One region of the Actinomadura sp. ATCC 39365 genome, then DNA from elsewhere that is predicted to be linked to it. Evidence: riboswitches for the same ligand, from Rfam matches in the RefSeq annotation. Region 1 holds a riboswitch; the other holds the start of a gene.
The links. A riboswitch is a leader RNA that binds a small molecule or an ion and turns the genes downstream of it on or off. The one in region 1 is predicted to bind cyclic di-AMP.

Region 1 (5,611 bases):
GCCCGCTTCCCGAGCAGGTGCGCCTCAATGTCGTCGACCTGGCCGCGCAGGTTCTCGGCACGATGCCCGCCGTCTCCGTGCCGCCGCCGCTGCGCGGCATCGCCAAGTTCGACCCGCGCAAGCGCGCCAAGCTGGGCAGCGCGCCGATCGCCGCGCAACTGGAGAACGACAAGAAGTTCCGCGAGCTGGTCGCAGAATCAGTCGCCGCCGGATGGCCCGAGCTGGTCGCCGCGCTGGCCGAGGGCAGTGTGCCGCCCGCCGCCGACCCCGTGCTGGTGGCTGCCGCAGCCTATCTCACCAGGCCGCCCGGCTGGGCGGAGATGATCGAAACCGCCCGCGCCGACCTTGAGCAGTCCGCCGTGGCGGCCGAGGGGTCCGAGCGCGAGGAGGCGGTGACGCGGCTGCGCGAGCAGCTCGCCGCCCAGAAGACCGCCGCCAAGGAGGAGGCCGACCGGCTGCGCGAGCAGATCAAGGCGGCCCGCGCCGAGAACTCCGACCTGCGGCGCAAGCTCCACGACGCCCGCGAGCGGGCCAAGGCCGCCACCCGCAGGGCCGAGGAGATGGAGCAGGCCGCCGACGACGCCCGGCACGCCGCCTCCACCGCCGGCAACGCGGGCGAGGCCGAGCTGCGCCGTCTGCGCGAGCGCCCGGCCGACGTGGAGAAGCAGCTCGAAGCCTCCCGCCGGGCCGCCCGCGAGGGCCGCAGCATCGAGGACGCCCGCGTCAGGGTGCTGCTCGACGCCCTCCAGGACGCCTCGGCCGGGCTGCGCAGGGAGCTGGCGCTGCCCACCACGATCAGCAGGCCCGCCGACTCTGTCGCGGCCAGCACCGGCGAGCGTCCGGGGGTGCGCGGCGTGCCCGCGCGGGCCCTGGCCGACGACGACCCGCAGCTGCTCGACCAGCTCCTGGCGCTGCCGCAGGTCCATCTGATCATCGACGGCTACAACGTCACGAAGACCGGCTACGGCACGCTCACCCTCGCCGACCAGCGCAACCGGCTGATGACCGGCCTCGGCGGGCTGGTCGCCCAGACCCGGGTCGAGGTGACGGTGGTCTTCGACGGCGCCGAGCTCAACGCGCCGGTGCAGGTGGTGGCGCCGCGCGGGGTGCGGGTGCTGTTCAGCGCGCCGGGGGAGATCGCCGACGACCTCATCCGCCAGCTCGTCCGGGCCGAGCCGCCCGGCCGGGCCATCGCCGTCGTCTCCTCCGACCGCGAGGTGGCCGAGTCCGTCCGCCGCATGGGCGCCAGACCGGTTCCGTCCGGTCTGCTGCTGCGCCGGCTGGGCCGCGCATAAGTTACGAATTAGCACTATTGGCGAGACCCCACCCGCCACTTCTGTACTATTTCGCCCCAGGTGTAATCCCTGGGAGGCGACGCTGTGAGGTTTGGCCGGGTGACGGTGGCCGCGGGTCTCGCGATCGGACTGATGACGGTCCCGATGGGTGCGGCGCTCGCTGATCCCAAGCCCACTCTCAAACAGGCCAAGGCCAAGCTCGAGAAGCTCAACGACAAGGCCGACAAGGTCGTCGACCGGTACAACACGGCGACCGAGAACTACAAGAAGGCCAAGGACGCCTACACCACGCTGAACGACCGCTACAAGCGCAAGCTGCAGACGGTCGCCGACCTGCGGGCCGAGATCATCAGGGCGGCGGTGGACTCGTACAAGATGGGCGGGGACGTCACCTCCCTGCCCGGCATGGTCGGGGTCGACAACCCCGAGAACCTGCTGGCCGGGCTGGCCATGGCCGGGCAGCTCTCGCGCGAGCGGCTGGAGAAGCTGGCCGCCTTCGACCGCGAGAACAAGGGCCTCAAGGCCGAGCGCGACAACGCCGAGACCGCGCTGGCCGACGCCGACAAGGAGCGGGACGCCGTCCAGCGGGAGCGGGCCGAGGTGCTGAAGCTGGTCGGCCAGCAGAAGAAGCTCCTGGACAAGCTGGGGGCCTACAACCCGGGCAACCCCAACAGCACCGGCATCAAGTACACCGGCCCCGCCTCGGGCAGCGCGGCCGCCGTCCTGCAGTTCGCCTTCGCCCAGGTCGGCAAGCCGTACATCTACGGGGGCACGGGCCCGCGCGGCTACGACTGCTCAGGGCTGACCCAGGCCGCCTGGCGCGCGGCCGGTGTCACGCTGCCGCGTACGACGTGGCAGCAGTGGGCCTGGGGCGCCGGCCGGAAGGTGGACATCAAGGACCTCCAGCCGGGGGACCTCATCTTCAGCGAGGGGCTCGGGCACGTCAGCATCTACGCGGGCGGAGGCAAGATCGTCCACGCGCCGCAGACGGGCGACGTCGTGAAGGTCGTCCGCCTCGCCGACTACCGCCGCCCCCTGGTCGGAGCCATCCGCCCCTGACCCGCCCCCTGACCGCCCGGCGACCGGAATCGCGGGCGGCTTCGGGCTGTCCGCGGCCCCTGGGGTGAAAGGGACAAACGGGGCGAAAGAGTCCTGACAATCGGGTGTGCCGCGAAGTGTGAGAAGGGTCACAAAGTGGTAACGGAACCCGCTGCTCCAGCAGGGATTTCCCCCTTTACTCCCACCTTTATCTGATCTTTACAGCCGGTGTCTCCCTTTGCCAAATCTTGACCCCTCCGCGTAGTTTCTGGCGTCGCGGTCAGCAAGCCATGCGCACCGCGGATCGACATCGGAACCCCCGATGCGGACCAGATGAAAATCCATCGGTCGCCGCCGATATCCCTATGCAGAGACAACCATCGGGCGGCGACCTGCCGAGTCCGTGCAGCCAGGAGGCACGGAGCCGGGGACCCAAAGATCCCGTAATCCCCCGGGATCAGGGGTGAATCGGCGCGTCATCGCGCCGTAGGGCGACTTCCAGGCCCGAATCCGTCAGCTAACCCGGTAGGCGTTCGTGGAAGACACAAGGAGAAATCCTGTCTACCTCCCTGCATAACCCCCGTCTGTCCCGTCTTGCCCTGAGGGGCGTCGCACTCACGATGACCGTGACGGCCGGAGGTGCGGCTCTCCATGCCGTGCCGGCCGAGGCGCAGACGGTGAGCGAATCGGCCGCCAGGCTCACCGCGGTGTCCAGCACCGCCAAGGCGGCCACTGCGAAGTCGGCCAAGTCGGCGAAGACCGCCAGGTCCGCCAAGTCGGCGAAGGCCGCGCGGCAGGCGTCGAAGGCCCGCAGGGCCGTCGCCGTCGCCAAGCATCAGGTCGGCGACCCGTACCGGTACGGGGCCACGGGCCCTGGTGCGTTCGACTGCTCCGGACTCGTCCAGTACGCCTGGAAGAAGGCCGGAGTGCGACTCCCGCGCGTGACGAACAGCCAGTTCGCCCGCATCGAGCGCAAGGTCTCCTGGCGCAATCTCAAGCCGGGCGACCTGATGTTCTTCAACGGGCTGGGCCACGTCGGCATGTATGTCGGCCACGGCAAGATGGTCCATTCGCCGCGGACCGGCGAACGGGTGCGCATCGACAAACTGGGCGGATGGCGGAAGTCGTCGTTCGTCGGCGCGGTGCGTCCCGGCGCGTGACAACGGGCCCCGCCCGGACCATCCCCGGTCCGGGCCGGGGCCTGTCGCATGCCCGGCCTCGTGAAGGGACCGGCCTCCTGAAGGGACCGGTCTGGCGAAGGGGCCGGCCTCGTGAAAGGGCCGGGAGCGTCCTGGGCCGACTAGCATCGGGCCGTGTCCTCGCAGGTGCGTCCGTCCCTCCGTGGTCCGCGTCTGCTCCTTTCGGTGCTGCTGCTGTCGACGGCGGTTCTCGTGGTCGCCGACGCGCCGCCCGCCGCCGTCCTGCCCGCCGGGGCGCGCGGGTTGTGGGGCGACGGCGGTCAGGTGGCCCGCGGCGCGCGGTCCGTGGTCGTGGGGCACCGCGCCGACCCCGGCGTGCTCGCCGACCTCGCCCGCCGGGCGGACCTCGCCGGACGGCGGGTGTCCGCGGTGCTCGGCCGGCCGGTACGCGCGCTGGTCGTCGTGCCGGACTCCGACGCCGAGGCGGCCGGGCTGGCGGGCACGGGCCCGCTGGACGGGTTGGCCGCGGTGGCCGACGGCGCCAGGGTGATCATCGTGCCGGGCTCCTTCGCGCGGCTCACCCCCACGGGACGCGACGTCGTCCTCACCCATGAGCTCACCCACGTCGCCGCGGGCACCGACCGGCTGCCCGTCTGGCTCTACGAGGGGTTCGCCGACTACGTGGCCTACCGCGACGCCGGGCTCCCCGTCGGGACGGCCGCCGCCGAACTCGCCGCCGACGTACGGGCCGGCCGGCTGCCGAGCGAGTTGCCCGGACCTGCGGCTTTCGCCCCCACGGCCGCCGATCCAGGACGGCTCGCGCGGGCGTACCAGGAGGCCTGGATGGCGTGTCGCTTCCTCGCAGACCGGTTCGGTGACGGGACCCTGGTACGGCTCTACCGTGATGCCCGCGTGGCCGGCGTCGATCAGGCGCTCGCCTCCGTGGGGCTCACCGCCGAGACGCTGGCGGCACGGTGGCGCGAGTACGTACGAGAGCAGCTCGCGTGAAGGGGAGGCAGATGAGCGAGCGGAACGACCCGCCCCGGGAAGGGGACGAGCCCGCCGGAGCGGTCGCCGGAGGGGCCGACGAGCCCGGCACGGCGGTCGCGGCGGCGCACGGCGGCGGTGTGGCCGTCAGGGACGACGGCGGTGACCGGCCCGGCGACGGTGGACCGCCGGAGCCGTCCGGCACGAACGAGCCCCCGGAATCCCCGGGACACCCCGACGACCCGGACGACCCGGACGACCCGGACGCCCGCCCCGACGCGGACGCCGACCCCGACACCGAGGACCCCCGTCACCCCCAGCCCCCCACCCCCGACGACCGCCCCCACGCGACCCGCGCCGGCGCCCCCGCCGCCGAGGGCTCGGACGGCTCCGGGAAGGGCCCCGAGAACCCCGACGAGCACACGGACGACCCGGGCAAGGGCGGCAAAGGCCGCGGCAAGGGCAAGGGCGGCAAAGGCGGAGGCAAGGGCGGAGGCAAGGGCAAGGGCCGCGGCAAGCGCAACGGCGACCCCGCCACCCCCCTCGCCGAGGACACCGAGGACGCCCCCGCCGCCGAGAACGCCGACGACGCCGAGCCCCGTCCCCGGCCCGGCAAGCTGACGGGAACGGCGGAGCACCTGATCGCCCGGGAACGGCAACGCGCGGAGTCCCGCTCCAGGCGCGCGGCCGGCGCCGCCCTCGCCCTGGTCGGCGGCGTGATCCTGGCCGTGGCCGCGTTCACCACCCCCTGGCGGGTCCTGGCGGCGGGCGCGCCCGCCGTCGCCCCCGACCCCGCCCGCGACTTCAGCGCCGCCCAGATCGCCAGGGCGCAGGCGTTCGACGCGGCCACCACCCTGCCCGGCTACATCTCGCTCGGTCTCACGGTCCTGTTCGCCGGGCTGCTGGTCCTGACGCCGTTCGCGGCCAAGGTGCTGGGCGTGCTCAGGGGCCCGTGGTGGGTGCGGGTGGTCCTCGGCGTGGTGGTGCTCACCGCGATCACCGAGGTGCTGAGGTGGCCGCTCGGCATGTGGTTCGAGACGATCCTGCGCGACTACGGCCTGTCCACCCAGGACTGGGCGGGCTGGACCGCCGACCGGCTCAAGAACACCGGCGTCAGCGTGCTGCTGACGGCCGTCATGCTGCTCGCCCTCG
Region 2 (5,611 bases), 660 kb from region 1:
GGCCCAGGAGCGCAGCCGCTGCTCCAGCGGGTAGAACGAGCCGTCGCGGTCGCGGGCCTCGGTCACGCCGTCGGTGCACAGCAGCAGCGAGGCCCCTCGCGGGAAGGCGAAACGCGCGCCGTGGCGCGGCTCGCCCGCCAGCCCGGCCAGGCCGAGCGGCACCTCCGGCTCGCCGAGCCAGAGCTGCCCGGCGTTCCCGCCGTGGATCAGGTACGGCGCGATGTGCCCGCAGTTGACCGCGTCCACCTCCAGCTCCGGGCCGATGTCCAGCAGCAGCGCGGTGACGAAGCGCTCGGGCTCGCCGGTGTGCGCGGCGAACCTGTTGTGCCTGATCACGGCGTCCTCCAGGGCGTCGGCCACGCCCATGAGGCTGATCTCGCGGTAGGCCGCCTCCCGGAAGGCGCCCAGCACGGCCAGCGCGGCGCCGATCGCGGGCAGCCCCTTGCCCTGCACGTCGGCGATCATCACCCGGGTCCCGTACGGCGACGGCGCCACCTCGTACATGTCGCCGCCCACCATCGTGTCCTCCTCGATGGGCTGGTAGAGGCCGTCCACGACCACGTCGAGCGAGCGCAGCGGCAGCGGCCTGACGAGCTGCCGCTGCAACGCCGCGGCGGCCGAGCGCAACCGGCGGACCTCCTCCTCGCGCTGGATCCGGTAGCTCGCGCCGACCACGCTCATCAGCCCGAACGCCGCGGTGAAGCCGGAGACCTCCAGGTTCGTCCGCAGGTTGCCGCCCAGATAGGCGACCGAGGCCGAGACCACCGCCAGCACCCATACCGACGCGACCGCCGTCTGCCACACCGAGCCCAGCCCCGACACGATCGCGGGCAGGAAGATCAGCACCGGCACGAGCTCCGCGCCCCCGCCGGTGAACCTGTCCAGCCCGACCACCAGCGCCGTGATCCCGATCAGGCCGACCAGGAACACCGGTGTCGTGAAGAAGGGCCGCCTGTGCCCGCCACCCCACAGAATCGTCGTTCACCCCCGGAGACCAGCTTCTCCCAAGGCGTCCGCGTTCCGTCCTGCGGCGCGCCGGAGACGGCGAAGGGCCGGCCCCGGAACCCGGGACCGGCCCTGACGTGCGAACTTACCCGAGGCCGTTCTTCATGGCCGTGAGGAGTTCGGCGTTGGTGGTGTCACCGCTGAGCTCCCAGAAGAACGCGCCGCCGAGGCCCTGGTTCTTCGAGTAGCTCATCTTGCCGCCGATGGTGCTCGGCGTGTCGTAGCTCCACCACTGGTTGCCGCAGTAGGCGTAGGCCGTGCCCGCGACCGTGCCGGTGGACGGGCAGCGGGTCTTGATGACCTTGTAGTCCTCGATGCCCTGCTCGTACGTGCCGGGCGCCGGGCCCGTCGCCGTGCCGCCGGGCGCGGCCTGGGTCACGCCGGTCCAGCCGCGGCCGTAGAAGCCGATGCCGAGCAGCAGCTTGGCGGCCGGGACGCCCTTGCTCTTGAGCTTCTGGATGGCGTTGTCGGTGTAGAAGCCGGGGACCGGGATCTTGTCCCAGGTGGTGAGCGGCGAGTGCGGGGCGGTCGGGCCCTGCGCGTCCCAGCCGCCGAAGAAGTCGTACGTCATGACGTTGTACCAGTCGACGTACTGGGCGGCGCCGCCGTAGTCGGCCGCGTCGATCTTGCCGCCGTCGTTGCCGTCGGCGGTGATGGCCGCGGTGACGAGGTTGTTCGCGCCGAAGCGCGAGCGCAGCGCCGACATCACGTTCTTGAACGCCGCCGCGCCGCTGGTGTCACAGGTCAGGCCGCAGGCGTTCGGGTACTCCCAGTCGATGTCGATGCCGTCGAAGACGTCGGCCCAGCGGGGGTCCTCCACCAGCTTGTAGCAGGAGTCGGCGAAGGCCGTCGGGTTCTGCGCCGCCTGGCCGAAGCCGCCGGACCAGGTCCAGCCGCCGAAGGAGAAGAGCACCTTCAGGTTGGGGTACTTCTTCTTCAACTTGCGCAGCTGGTTGAAGTTGCCGCGCAGCGCGCCGTTGTCCCAGGTGTCGGCGACGCCGTCGACGCTCTCGCCCGCCTGGTAGAAGCGGTCGTAGTCGGCGTAGCTGTCGCCGATCGTGCACTGCCCGTTCTGCACGTTGCCGAACGCGTAGTTGATGTGGGTCAGCTTGGCCGCCGAGCCGCTGGTGTCGATGTTCTTGACGTGGTAGCCGCGCTGGTAGATGCCCCACTGGACGAAGTAGCCCAGCACCTTGTTGCCGCCGCCACCGCCGCCGCCCGTGGTGGTCGCGGTGATCTGGTTGCTGTCGGCCGAGCGGTTGCCCGCCGCGTCACGCGCGCGCACGGTGTAGTTGTACGACGTGTTGGCGCTGAGGCCGGTGTCGGTGTGCGAGGTGCCCGTGACGGTGGTGACCAGGGTGCCGCCGCGGTAGATCTCGTAGCCGGTGACCGCCACGTTGTCGGTGGAGGCGTTCCAGGCCAGCGAGACGCTGCTGTTGCTGACGCCGGTCGAGCGCAGGTTGCCGGGGACCGACGGCGGGGTCTTGTCGTCGCCGCCACCGCCGCCGGTGGTCGTCGCGGAGATCTGGTTGCTGTTGGCCGAGCGGTTGCCCGCCGCGTCACGCGCGCGCACGGTGTAGCTGTAGGCCGTGTTCGCGGTGAGGCCGGTGTCGTTGTACGTGGTGCCCGTGACGGTGGTGACCAAAGTGCCGCCGCGGTAGACCTCGTAGCCGGTCACGGCCACGTTGTCGGTGGAGGCGTTCCAGGCCAGGGCCACGCTCGTGTCCGTGACGCCGGTCGAGCGCAGGTTGCCCGGCACCGACGGCGCGGTCGTGTCGCTGCCGCCGCCACCGGAGACCTTCCACAGCGCCGCCACGTTCGGCGGCTCCCAGCCGGGCTGGGAGGTGTGCGCCTGGAGGCAGACGTAGTCGACGCCGTTGTAGGTGACGACCGTGCCCGCCGTGTAGGCGGTCCACGGGGCCCAGGCCGCCGCGTACGCCACCGTGCTGGCGGAGGCGAGCGCTGGGGCGGCCACGGCCGCGGTGAGGGGCAGGGCCAATGCCGCCATTCCCGCCAGGACCTTGCTCAGAATGGTGTGTTTCATGTCGCTCCGACATCCGTTGGGGGGTGTGTGGGGAGTGGGATGGGAGACTTCTGGGGAAACTATTAGGAAAGTTTCCTTTAAGTTGTGAATCGACGGTAGCCTCTGCCTGGGGGAGCGTCAATACTCATCGGTCAGGTGTCCGTAATCGTGCCGGTCAGACCCTGGACGCGCCCGTTCACGACGGGATAACGGTTCAGGAACGGGGGCTGACGGCGGGGTGAGCCGTGGCTCAGCATTGGAGCGTGGCAGGAATCTCCGCCTGGCGGCGGACGCCCACGCGACGCGGGCCCTACGTGGTCCGCGCGGTCGCGGAGTTACGGTCCTGGCCGTCGCTGAACGTCAGCGGCACCGGTCAGCAGGTCACCTTCGCCGTACACGGAACCGAGATCCTGCGCCTGGCCGGCCGGGACGAGATCCACGTACGGCTCACCGCCCCCGCCATCGGCCGCCTGGAGCCGTACCTGCGGGCGTGCGACCAGGTCCATGCCTGCCGCGACCGCGCCTGGGTCGCCGTGCAGGTCGACGCGGAGCCCGATCTGGAATTGTTGCTGGCCCTCACGAGCGTGGCGATAAAGGCGCACGTGGCGTGAACCGATTCGGTGCGTAGCGTTTCTCCCACGCACCGTCGAATTCAATGCCGCCATTTGCCTGGGAATTACTCGCCGGGTAGCTTGCTTGTACACAGCCGAACGGGGAGTCGTCCCAGGTAGGGATGGCATTGCCTGGGAATTACCCAAGCTCGACCCGTGTTGTACAGAGTCGATGCGGACATCTCCGCATCCGGGCGTCGCACATATACCTTCAGGCCCTTTCCCGGGCCCGGGAAGACGATGCGTCAGCCCTTTCGCCTGACCAAGAGACCGCTGAATCCGCCTGTGCGCGGAACCGGGGACCCATGTGTCCAATGGGGTGAATCGGCACCGTGGTGCCGTAGGGCAGCTTCCCGCCCGAACCCGTCAGCTAACCCGGCAAGCGGCACGGAAGCGCAAGGAGTAACACCCTCATGGCCAAGCACCGTCTTCACCGTGCCTACAAGCTCGACCTCGCCAAGATCGCCCTCGGCGCGACCGCCGTCGCCGGCGTGCTCGGCACGCACGCGGCAGTGAACGCCGACACCACCACCGCCCACACCGCCACCCAGACCGCCAAGGTCGCCGGCGTGGCCGCCCAGCCGCACGTCGCGCAGAACCGCGCCGCCGACGAGAGCGCCAAGGGCAAGGTCAACGTCACCGCCGCCCAGGTGCTGGCGACGGCCCGCGCCCAGGTCGGCACCTCCGAGGACGCCAACGGCGGCGGTACCAAGTTCCAGAAGTGGTACGCCGACTCCCAGCGCGCCGCCGAGACCGCCGCGCGTGACGGCGGCAACCGCGCCATGTACCTGAACGCCCCCTGGTGCTCGATGTTCGTCTCCTGGGTCGGCGAGCAGACCGGCGCCCGCCCGCAGGTCGGCTGGGACGCCTACACCGTGAGCCACGCCAAGTGGTTCGCCGCCAACGACCGCTGGGGCACCGAGGCCAAGCCGGGCGCCGTCGTCTTCTTCTCCTGGAGCGGCAGCAAGAGCCTGAACGACATCCAGCACGTCGGCTTCGTCGTCAAGGACAACGGTGACGGCACGATCTCCACGATCGAGGGCAACACCGGCAACGGCAAGGTCGAGCAGCGCGTCCGCCCGACCTCCCAGGTCGTCGGCTACGGCTACCCGTCGTACGCCGCCTGATCCTGCGACGCGAAAAGAGCGCACTCCCCGCGGGGGGTGCGCTCTTTTCGCGTTCAGGGCCGCCGGTGCCGGTGGACCAGGGTCGCCGCGGCCTGCCCGGCCGAGCGGGCCGCGCCCGGCTGCTGCGAGATCATCGCGGTCACCGTGGCGCCGTCGATCAGGGTGAGCAACTGCTCGGCGAGCAGGGCGGGGTCGCCGGCTCCGGCCTCCTCGGCGAGCGAGCGCAGGTAGGCGCGCAGGCGCTCCTTGTGCTCGCGCACCGCGGTACGGACGTCCGCCGAACCGGCGCCCAGCTCGGCGAAGGCGTTGGCGAACCCGCAGCCGCGGAAGTCGTCCTCGGTGAACCAGCGTTCCAGCCACGTGAAGACCGCCGGGATGCGGTCGCCGGCGTCGGCCACGTACGCGGTGAGTGAGGTCATCCAGCGTTCGTCGCGTCGCCGCAGGTAGGCCACGACCAGCGCCTCCTTCGACGGGAAGCACTGGTAGAGGCGTTTCAGCGAGACGCCGGAGGCGGCCCGGATCTCGTCCATGCCGACCGCCTGCACCCCGCGGCGGTAGAAGAGGTCGCCCGCGGCGTCCAGCAACCGCTGCTCGTGATCCATGACACCCCTCCAGGTGCTTGCCGCGGAGAACGATCGTTCTCTACGCTATCGCACAACCCGGGAGAACGACCGTTCTCTCGATCGGAGAGGACATCTCATGACACGCCCGCCCGTTCCGCCGTTCACCGAGGAGACCGCCCGGATCAAGGTCCAGGCCGCCGAGGACGCCTGGAACACCCGCGACCCCGAGCGCGTCGCGCTCGCCTACACCGAGGACTCCGTGTGGCGCAACCGCGGCGAGTT

Region 2: another riboswitch for cyclic di-AMP. It lies ahead of ACNF49_RS45715 (CHAP domain-containing protein); the one in region 1 lies ahead of ACNF49_RS42955 (C40 family peptidase).

The regions. Positions count from the first base shown of each region.
Region 1 is NZ_CP184335.1:8,892,716-8,898,326, reverse strand. It holds gene ACNF49_RS42965 (NYN domain-containing protein) at 1-1,295, shown strand, start outside; gene ACNF49_RS42960 (C40 family peptidase) at 1,428-2,354, shown strand; cyclic di-AMP (ydaO/yuaA leader) riboswitch at 2,717-2,880, shown strand; gene ACNF49_RS42955 (C40 family peptidase) at 3,011-3,493, shown strand; gene ACNF49_RS42950 (gluzincin family metallopeptidase) at 3,698-4,480, shown strand; gene ACNF49_RS42945 (M48 family metallopeptidase) at 4,492-5,611, shown strand, end outside.
Region 2 is NZ_CP184335.1:9,552,343-9,557,953, reverse strand. It holds gene ACNF49_RS45730 (PP2C family protein-serine/threonine phosphatase) at 1-930, opposite strand, end outside; gene ACNF49_RS45725 (glycosyl hydrolase family 18 protein) at 1,091-3,049, opposite strand; gene ACNF49_RS45720 (luciferase domain-containing protein) at 3,292-3,639, shown strand; cyclic di-AMP (ydaO/yuaA leader) riboswitch at 3,901-4,039, shown strand; gene ACNF49_RS45715 (CHAP domain-containing protein) at 4,053-4,766, shown strand; gene ACNF49_RS45710 (TetR/AcrR family transcriptional regulator) at 4,820-5,368, opposite strand; gene ACNF49_RS45705 (nuclear transport factor 2 family protein) at 5,466-5,611, shown strand, end outside.